Regions from separate parts of the Fructobacillus evanidus genome, predicted to be linked through region 2. Evidence: riboswitches for the same ligand, from Rfam matches in the RefSeq annotation. Region 2 holds a riboswitch; each other region holds the start of a gene.
What was found. Region 2 has a riboswitch for thiamine pyrophosphate ahead of AABI08_RS02695 (ECF transporter S component). Riboswitches for the same ligand answer to the same signal wherever they lie in the genome.

Region 1: it holds a riboswitch for thiamine pyrophosphate, as region 2 does, so the genes downstream of both, thiS (sulfur carrier protein ThiS) here and AABI08_RS02695 (ECF transporter S component) in region 2, are expected to answer to the same signal.
Region 3: it holds a riboswitch for thiamine pyrophosphate, as region 2 does, so the genes downstream of both, AABI08_RS02395 (3-oxoacyl-ACP reductase) here and AABI08_RS02695 (ECF transporter S component) in region 2, are expected to answer to the same signal.

What each region holds. Positions count from the first base shown of each region.
Region 1 is NZ_CAUZLM010000012.1:8,639-11,845, forward strand. It holds gene AABI08_RS07645 (thiazole synthase) at 1-430, opposite strand, end outside; gene thiF (sulfur carrier protein ThiS adenylyltransferase ThiF) at 434-1,087, opposite strand; gene thiS (sulfur carrier protein ThiS) at 1,094-1,291, opposite strand; TPP riboswitch at 1,420-1,509, opposite strand; gene AABI08_RS07660 (YueI family protein) at 1,765-2,139, shown strand; gene AABI08_RS07665 (replication-associated recombination protein A) at 2,208-3,207, shown strand, end outside.
Region 2 is NZ_CAUZLM010000003.1:43,715-46,921, forward strand. It holds gene AABI08_RS02690 (FAD-dependent oxidoreductase) at 126-1,466, shown strand; TPP riboswitch at 1,575-1,665, shown strand; gene AABI08_RS02695 (ECF transporter S component) at 1,746-2,303, shown strand; gene AABI08_RS02700 (ATP-binding cassette domain-containing protein) at 2,316-3,207, shown strand, end outside.
Region 3 is NZ_CAUZLM010000002.1:211,469-214,675, forward strand. It holds gene AABI08_RS02385 (hypothetical protein) at 1-249, opposite strand, end outside; gene AABI08_RS02390 (hypothetical protein) at 449-1,201, opposite strand; gene AABI08_RS02395 (3-oxoacyl-ACP reductase) at 1,370-2,122, opposite strand; TPP riboswitch at 2,223-2,312, opposite strand; gene AABI08_RS02400 (hypothetical protein) at 2,510-2,659, shown strand; gene AABI08_RS02405 (hypothetical protein) at 2,690-2,818, shown strand; gene AABI08_RS02410 (NINE protein) at 2,952-3,207, opposite strand, start outside.

The DNA of each region.
Region 1 (3,207 bases), on a different contig from region 2:
CATCGACTAATTGCTTTGCAATATTGAAATCAGCCAAGACATAGGGCATAACGATAAAGCCTTCCTTGGCCAAAACCTCAGTTGTCTTTAACGTTTCATAGTTATCGGGCATCAAATACTGCTTATCAGGAATCACTTCTAATTTAATAAAGTCACTCCCACTCAGTTCACGAGCAATTCGCGCCATCCGGATTGCCTCCTCAGCGTTGGTGCACCCCGAAGTGTTTGGCAAAATGGTTGTCCCCTGTGGAATAAAATTTAAAATATTTTCCTCAGCTACACTCGTTCGGCGAAGAGCCATCGTGATAATTTCCGCTTTGGCATGGTTAACCGCTGAGTCAATCAGCTCATATGAGTACTTACCAGATCCCAAAATAAAGCGTGATTCAAACTGGTGGCCACCGATGACTAATGGATCATTTGTCGACATTTTTTACTCCTCTACTGTCTCTTTTTCTAGAATTAAACGTAGGATTTGGTTCGCCTGGTGTCCAGCACAAATCAGAACACGAGCAGCCATCAACCCTTCCGATCCCTTGGTTTGGCCATCACCACAAAGGTAAACATGGTCACTTTGCCGGACGGTTTGAATTTGATTGGCATCGTGAACACCGGCTAAGCCATTGCCCATCACGATTGGCGTCTCTGGCAAAACCTCTTGCGCCCGCCGTAATAGCATTGCTTTCGCATTTTGATCATCAAAGGCTTCACAGATAATATCAGCACCGGTGAAGAGATCCAACACATTATCCTCCGTCACTCGTTCCTGCCAAGTCGTCACCTCCACAAAGGGGTTAAACTCTAAGATGTTTTGCTTCAGGGCCAAGACCTTTGGTAAGCCAACCTGGCTTAATTTAAACTGCTGACGGTTCAAGTTACTATGCTCAATTTCATCAAAATCAATCAGGGTCAAATGACCAACTCCGGCCCTGGCCAACGCAATGGCGATATTTGATCCTAACCCTCCTGATCCAGCAATGGTCACATGGGCGGCTGCCAACTTATCCTGACTGTCAGCCACATTGCGATCCTTCATTTTTAGGTAGACGGATTCCACCGCCTGGCCATCAATTGCAATCGTTGTCATTTTTTTCTAACCTCCACCTACAAAGGCAATAATTTCCACCTTGTCGTTTTCAACCAACACCGTTTCAGCCAAAGCCACTTTCGATAAAATTTGACCATTGAGTTCGACAACCACGTTTTCGTGATGACTGTTTTGTTCTTCCAGTAGACTCAAAACCGTTACACCTGCGACGTTGTCCATCTGTTCGCCATTAATTGTCACCATCTCTTTTCTCCCTTCTGGGTCTGACCGCCGAAAAAATCAGTTTTCCCTTGCAGCTGCTACCCCTTTTTGTTAAAAATTGAACAAAAAAAGCTGTTTCCACGTCAAAAACGCAAAAACAGCTTTCAAAAAAACTATCATCACTATCTTCCTACGCAGACGTTAATCTAATCAGGTTCAATGGGTATAATCTCAGCCAACCGGCACCCCAGATAATTCGTATTCAATTTTCGAAATCAATATAACATGGATTTTTTAGCCTGTCTACTCAATAAGCAGGACAAAATTTCACCGGATTTACTAGACCAATTCTAATAAAATTTTTATCGTTACTGATTTTTCATTAGCAGCAATCAACAGACTAGGTCAATCAACCGACGAAGGTTGAATAACACCCAAAAATAGCGGACAAGCCTTTAATATCCTTATCTTTTTCCGTATAATTGTCTGTAGTAAAGTAATTGGAGGATAACCCAATGGATGATGTTAACAGCCGTTTAGAACAGGGACAGCAAGGTAATGGCGGTCCCAAGATTAACCCTGATGAGCAGCGCCTTTACCTAGGCACTTTTCGTGAACGAGTAGTCGCGGCCGTTAAAGAATCAAAGGCCGATGATAGCCAAGTTCAAGACGAACTCAAGGCGCGGATGGCCAACTGGCCGGACACGACCTTACTGATTGACCAGGATGCCTGTGGTGATGCCTACATCAACTACTTGCAAATGGCCGTCAGCACCAATCACCCCTATACCCTTTTATCTGATTTTGAAAGAACAACACAAACAGACGACCCCTATGCGGTCGTTCTTGCGGCAAAATCAGCCGTAAACCAGGAATCAATTGACCTGTAACCTGACGAAGCCGGTTTCAACCGGCTTCTTTTTTATCAAGACAAAGCCATACTAATCAAGGAGCCTTCATGCCCGGACAAAAACCACTGGCCTACCGGATGCGGCCAACAAAAATTGAAGAAATCGTTGGCCAAGAAAACCTAGTCGGCGAAAATAAAATCATTTGGCGGATGGTGGAATCCAAGCGCCTGTCCTCAATGATTCTTTACGGTCCACCCGGAACCGGTAAAACCTCGATTGCCTCGGCCATTGCCGGCTCGACGAACTTTGCCTTTCGAGCCTTGAACGCTGCCACCGATTCGCAAAAGGACCTACAGGTCGTTGCCGAAGAAGCAAAAATGTCAGGGACAGTCGTCCTTCTTTTGGATGAAATTCATCGTCTCAACAAGGTCAAGCAGGATTTTCTCCTCCCACACCTCGAGTCGGGCGCCATTATCTTGATTGGGGCAACAACGGAAAACCCGTACTTAAACGTCACGCCGGCCATCCGTTCCCGGACTCAGATTTTTCAGGTCCAACCCTTGAGTGACCAAGACATCAAAAAGGCCATCAAGCGGGCACTAACGGATAAGGAAAACGGTCTTGGCAACTATCAAGTGAACCTAGCCGACGAAGCCCTCACCCAACTTAGCCAGGCAACCAACGGCGATCTTCGCTCCGCCTTGAATTCCTTGGAATTAGCAGTCCTTTCGACCAAGCCGGATGCAAACGGGGTTATCCAGGTGACCTTGGAGGTCATCGAAGAAACGACTCAGAGGCAGTCACTTGTCGCCGACAAGGATGGCGATGCCCACTACGACATCATCTCAGCTCTACAAAAATCAATTCGGGGATCGGATGTCGACGCGGCCCTGCACTACGCCGCCCGCCTGATTATTGCCGGCGACCTGCAAATCCTGGTCCGGCGCCTAATTGTGATTGCCTACGAGGATATCGGCCTCGCCAATCCAAATGGTGCTCAACGCGCCGTAACAGCCATTCAAACTGCTGAAAAATTAGGACTGCCCGAGGCACGGATTCCACTGGCCAATGCTATTATTGAACTAGCATTATCACCCAAGTCCAATT
Region 2 (3,207 bases):
ATAAGTCTCTCTGTTTTATTTGATACTTTCTTGAAAACTGATAGAGAAACGATTGACAAAACGTTGTTTTATTGGTAAAATTTAATTACAATTTTCACATAGCTATATATTAGGAGGCACTTTTAATGAAAGTTGCAGTAATTGGTTCAACGCACGCCGGCGTGTTTGCCGCTAAGCAGATTAAGGCAGACCACCCAGACGCTGAGGTACACGTGTTTGAAAAGAATCAAACAGTTTCTTTCTTGTCATGTGGAATCGCCCTTTGGATTGGTGACAACGTTTCATCAACTGACAAGATGTTTTATGAAACGCCAGATTCAATGGCTAAGCAAGGCATTTCAATGCACATGCAAACGCTTGTTGAAGCTGCAGACTTGGAAGCAAAGACTTTGAACATCAAGGACTTGGTTTCTGGTGCCCAGTCAGAAGAAACTTTCGATAAGATTGTTATTACTACTGGTTCACGTGCTATTAAGCCCCGCATTCCTGGTATCGATTCTGACAAGGTCTTTGATTCAAAGACTTGGGATAATGCCAACGCCTTGAAGGAAGTGACTGAAAAGGTCAAGCGCGTTATCGTGATTGGTGCTGGTTATATTGGTGCCGAATTGGCAGAACAATTGTCAGTTAACAATAAGGAAGTGACTTTGATTGATGGTTTGGACCGTGTGTTGGCAAACAATACTGCGCCTGAATTCTCATCTGTTTTCCAAAAGGCCTACGAAGACCACGGTGTTAAATTAGCCCTTGGTCAAATGGTTTCAGGATTCGAAGACACTGCCGATGGTATCAAGGTAACGACTGATAAGGGTACTTACGAAGCAGATATTGCTATCTTGGGTATTGGCTTCTTGCCAAATACTGCTATGTTCCGTGACCAAGTTGATATGTTGCCAAACGGTGCTATCAAGGTTAACAAGTTCATGGAAACTTCTGTGAAGGATGTCTTTGCTGCCGGTGATTCAGCAACCGTCTTCTACAACCCAACACAAAAGGATGACTATATTCCATTGGCAACCAATGCTGTTCGTCAAGGAATCTTGGTTGGTAAGAACATTGTTGAACCAACGATGGCTTACCAAGGAACACAAGCAACATCAGCCGTTGAATTGTACGAAATGGCCTACGCTGCTACTGGTTTGACTGTTCAATCAGCAGCACGTAAGGGTGTTGAAGCGGATTCTGTGACAATTTCAGAAGATTACCGTCCTGATTTCATGTTGTCAACAACGCCTGTTAAGGCATCATTGACTTGGGAAAAGGGTACTCGCCGCATTGTTGGCGCTGCTTTCTTGTCAAAGCATGACATTTCACAAGCTGCTAACGTGGTTTCATTGGCGATTGAAAACGGCATGACAATTGATCAATTGTCAATGACGGACTTCTTCTTCCAGCCAAACTTCGGTCAACCAGTTAACTATGTTTCATCAGTTGCCATGGCTGCCGTTGCCAAGGCAAACAAGTAAAAATCAGCCTGTTCAAGCACTCGGGTATTGAACCCAAGTGCTTTTTTATTTGAAAGCCCTTGCATAAAAAGCAAGGACAGTGTAAGCTGATAGGGTAGTAAATTTGAATATAGCGATCTGGGGTACCATTTTGGTTGAGAATTAAACCCATTGAACCTGTTAGGCTAAGACCGACGAAGGAAGATCCACACAAGTTTTTTATGACCACCCGTGTTGGACTCTGCCCAGGCGAGTGGTTTTTTCATGCCTTTTGTTCCCCTGGACGCAAAGGAGAGAATAATGAAACAAAAGTGGACGCTACAAAATGTGATTTTGCTGGCTTTGATTGGGATTATCTTCTCGGTCATTTACTGGATCATGGATCCGGTTTACCAAATCGTTAATAGCGGTTTGGCCGTGATTGGGTTGCAAGCCTTTACGAATGAAATCACGCTTGGTGTATGGATGATGGCCGGACCATTGGCTTCTTACATTTTAAAGAAGGTCGGTGCCGGCTTTATCGGTGAAATGTTGGGGGCGGCCGGTGAAATGTTCTTGGGTGGTTCTTATGGTGTTGGAACACTCTTGTCCGGTTTTATCCAAGGAATTGGTTCTGAACTTGGATTTGCTTTGACTGGTTATAAGAACTGGTTCGCTGGTCTTTGGTTGTCAACCTTGACTGGAACAGTCGTCACCTTTGGCTGGGACCTCTTTAAATCAGGTTACATTCACTACAAGTTCGGCTTGTTAATTGCTTTGTTCATCGTTCGTTACCTATCAATCTTCTTCTTCTCAGGTGTTTTGGTACACTTGATTGCCAAGTTGTTGGATCGATCAAAGTTGTTGTCCCACGAATAAGGAGGACAAAAAATGGCAATAACTGCCAGAAACCTCACGGTGGCTTATCGTGATCAAGCCATCATTGATAATCTAAATTTAACGCTTGAAAAAAAGACCCTGACCCTCTTAATGGGGCCTTCCGGGTCAGGAAAATCAACCCTACTAAAGGCCTTAGCGGGTCTTTACCCTCAATACGGTGGCCAGGTCAGTGGTGAAATCGAAATTGACCAAACGGCAATTGCCACACTGAAGGCGAATGAAAGGGCCAAGCGCGTGGCTTTGCTCTTTCAAAACCCCGATGACCAGTTTGCTATGCCAACGGTGCGGGAAGAATTCATTTTTGCACTGGAAAACCTCGAATTGGGCAAGGAAGAAATTGATCAAAAGACGGCCTGGGCACTGGAAAAGGTTGGTTTGACGGATTTTGTCGACCGGTCCTTTGTGACTTTATCCGGTGGGGAAATGCAAAAGGTTGCCTTGGCGGAAGTGTTGGCCCTGGGGGCCGACTACCTGCTGCTAGATGAACCCTTTGCTGCCGTCGATAGTCAATCGCGGGAAGACCTCCAGGCTTTGCTTAAACAGCTTAGCCAAGAGGGCTACGGTATCCTTGTTTCCGACCATGACTCAGCTGGGTACTTCGATAAAATCAGTCAGTTTTATCAGCTCAAAGAGAAGTCCCTGGTGCTGGTTCCTGAAAACGACTGGAGCCAATATGATTATCAAAAGCAGACAGTGGTGTTGAAACCGGTCGCCGAAAGTGACCAGGTAGAGGAGACCGCCTATCGCTTGGATAACCTGCGAATCCAAAACGGGGAACGGTTGGTCTTAGACCAGGATATCTTGCAAATCTTTGCCAAGGGTATCACCTTGCTGACAGGACCAAATGGTGTCGGCAAGTCTTCCGTTTTAAAGACGTTGGCAC
Region 3 (3,207 bases), on a different contig from region 2:
GCCGTCACCAAGGTTTAAAGCATTTTCATCCTCGAATTGCTTCTTTAGATAGTCATGAACCTCTTTTGGTGTATGAACATCAAAATCAAAAGAATCATCAGCCATTTGGTTTTGTTCAGCCAACGCTTGGTTAACCTCATGGTGTAACACTGCCCGAAGAACTCGACGGCGTTGCGCTAAATGGTGTCCCTTCACAATTGCAGTCAAAAGAAGCAAACCAATAATAGTCAATGAAACCAAGAAAAACATTCTAACTCTCCCAAACAATCAAAAATCAGGACCTTTATAGACCTGATGTTCAACTGGACCTAATAGATTTGTGCCGGCTATTTTAAACAAGGCCGGTAACTAACTCCATTAGTTTAACTCTCTTGTTGTCAGTTTGTCTATCATTCTGATAACAATTTATTGAACTTATGTTCGCCCATCAAAATAAAGCGCACGTCAATTAGTCACTCGTCCCCGCAATTCCTGGCTGATCATCACTCTGGAGAGAACTAACATCCGGATGCAGAGATGAAACTTGTTGCGCTAAAATGCCTTCAAAATAGTCGGCTGGGCTAGTCCCCAAAACATCATTGGTAGCCTTACTTAATTCAATATCAGCAAAGTTGTACCGGCCCATATCCGTAAAATGAACGCCAATCACCTTAGTTTCCGCCGTTTCTTCTCGAATCTTGTATTCCTGCACGGCAGAAAAATTTTCTAGCAAGTATTTCCGTCCCCGCTCCTCGGCATCACCTAAATCAAGAAACATTTGTTCATTTTTTGTATCAATAAACAGACCATCCCCCAGGTTTAACGGATGATTTTCTTGAAAATTTTGCCAAGCTTGGTCACGCCGTTCAGCCGGTGTCAGTTCAACTGACTGAGTAATGGCAATTGGTTCCATTGGGGTTTCATCATGCGCAGTGTCGATTACTGTTGGGCTAATTTCTGCAGTATGATCATCACCTACCTGCTCCACATCAGCTTCATCATCTGAGTGCCGCGAACCATAGATCCAGCCAAAAATCAGAATCGCCGCAATTACCAGAACAGTCAATAAAATTCCCGTCTTGTGATCCAAAACAAAGTTCAAAATGTTCAGGGCAATATAAAGCAAAATCAGATATGGCAGCATTTCGATAATTTTCATCGAAAGCCAAAAAGAAAACCAAATGCCAATCAGCACAATTGCAATCAAACCAATAATAACCATCGTTATGCCTTCTCTCTAAAAACTGTTATTTGATGGCCAGCAGTCTGCCAACAGTAACATTTACTCCTGATTTTAACGCTAATGATTCTAATTAATCTATTACACTTTGTTTTCATTTTGCCAAATAAAAAACAATGCCCGTCTTGGACATTGCCAAATTTGTTCAAATTAGTTCATTGTCAAACCGCCGTCAACCGTCACGTTTTGTGCCGTCAGTCCCCGACCCTGATCACTACCGAGAAAGAGGACAGCCTTGGCAACATCACTTGGTTCCGTCACTTTTCGCAACGGCGTTGTTTGCTTGATGTAGTCGAACACTTCCGGTGTTGTGACCGCACTAGCATCCGTTGTCTGCAAAAGACCACCCGAAACCATATTGACGTTGATGCCAAATTCGCCCAATTCAACTGCCAAATTGCGGGTAAAACCAATCATGGCAGCCTTGGCCGTGGTGTATTCATGGTAAGCCACAACGGGATTTTGGAATAAATTAGTCCCGATATTAACCACTTGACCAGCTTTTTGCGCCATCATTTGTGGTAAAGCACTTTGCGTCACATTAAAGGCTCCCTTCAATGTACCATCGATTTGCTCCTGATAAGAATCCCAAGTCAAATCCTTAAAGAGCTTCTGTGCCACGGGATCAAATTTAAAATTGATGAGGGCGTTGTTCACAACCGTGTCAAGTGAACCAAATTTAGCAACGGCTTGTTGCACCATTTGATCAACCTCGGCCCGATTCCGGACATCAGCTTGAATAGCCATAGCGCGGTCCTGTCCAATTTCTGCTACCAATTCTTCGGCCTTCTCTTGACTGTGATAATAATTAATCACCACTTGGAATCCATCTTTCGCGAAAGTGCGTGAAATTTCTGCTCCCAGGCCTCGGCTACTTCCCGTAATCAAAACTGTTTTCGACATTCCTCTACCTTTCCTTTTAGAAAGGCATCTCAGTGACTGACCTTATGCCGTTTGCTGCAAATAAAAAGGTGCTTTCTAGATAGAAAGCACCACTAAAAAATCATTAGCAATGACACTTTCCTCCGCTAGTACTAACTAGTTCAGGTTCAAAGGGTTCTTCTCAGTCAAATCGACGCCCCTAGCGTTGCTTATATTTTACCATATGAAATCAGCCATCAACCATATTTTAGACTGATTTTAAAATCAAACATTTAACGGCTTAATAATGACTGATATGCCAGCCCAAATCCTTTAAATTTCATAAAAAATCAGCTCTCATCATTGAAAAATGAATCGCTTTACTTACAATGGGGATAGAGAGTTGATTGAAAGAACGGAGGGGAACCTATGAAAACAAAAGTCATTAGTGCGAGCACCTCTAGAGGCTTTGAACAAAATTTAAATGCCGCTATCAGCAATCTAGAAGCCCAAGACTACGAAGTGCTGTCGATTTCACCTTGGTCACTCACCTATCGCGCCATTATTCTATATAAGTAATCTGATTTTGTATGAAAGGAAAATAACCTGATGAACGATAAAAACAAAGAAAACGAAGATCAACAACCACGAGACACGCTCTACACACGCCCATGGTTCATTATTATCGGCATCATTGCCGTGCTGAGCATGGTTGGGTACGTTGCCCTGCTAGGCTAAATTACTACTAATACCAAATCAGTATTGAATTGGCCTGCTTTAACAACATCAAATAAAAAATAAAGCCCACCGTTCAATAACGCTGGGTTTTATTAGTAGTGTCAGTCAGTTATCTTCCTTGAAAAAGTAACTCTTAGTTAGCGTAACGACCATTAATAAATGTTAATTCATTGCTATGGTTGTTTGATCCATAAGCTTTTACAAGCGCAATCACAAAATCAACAAAGGGCCAAATGCCCAAAGTAATCCATGAACCGATGAAAAGCTTGAACAAACCTAAACCGATTTGTCCCCGAATAAAGCGATCAACACCAAAGCCACCAACCAAAAAGTTGCAAACCCAAACAAAAACATGCTTGTTCACAGTGTTAATTTTTGCATTGCCGTCA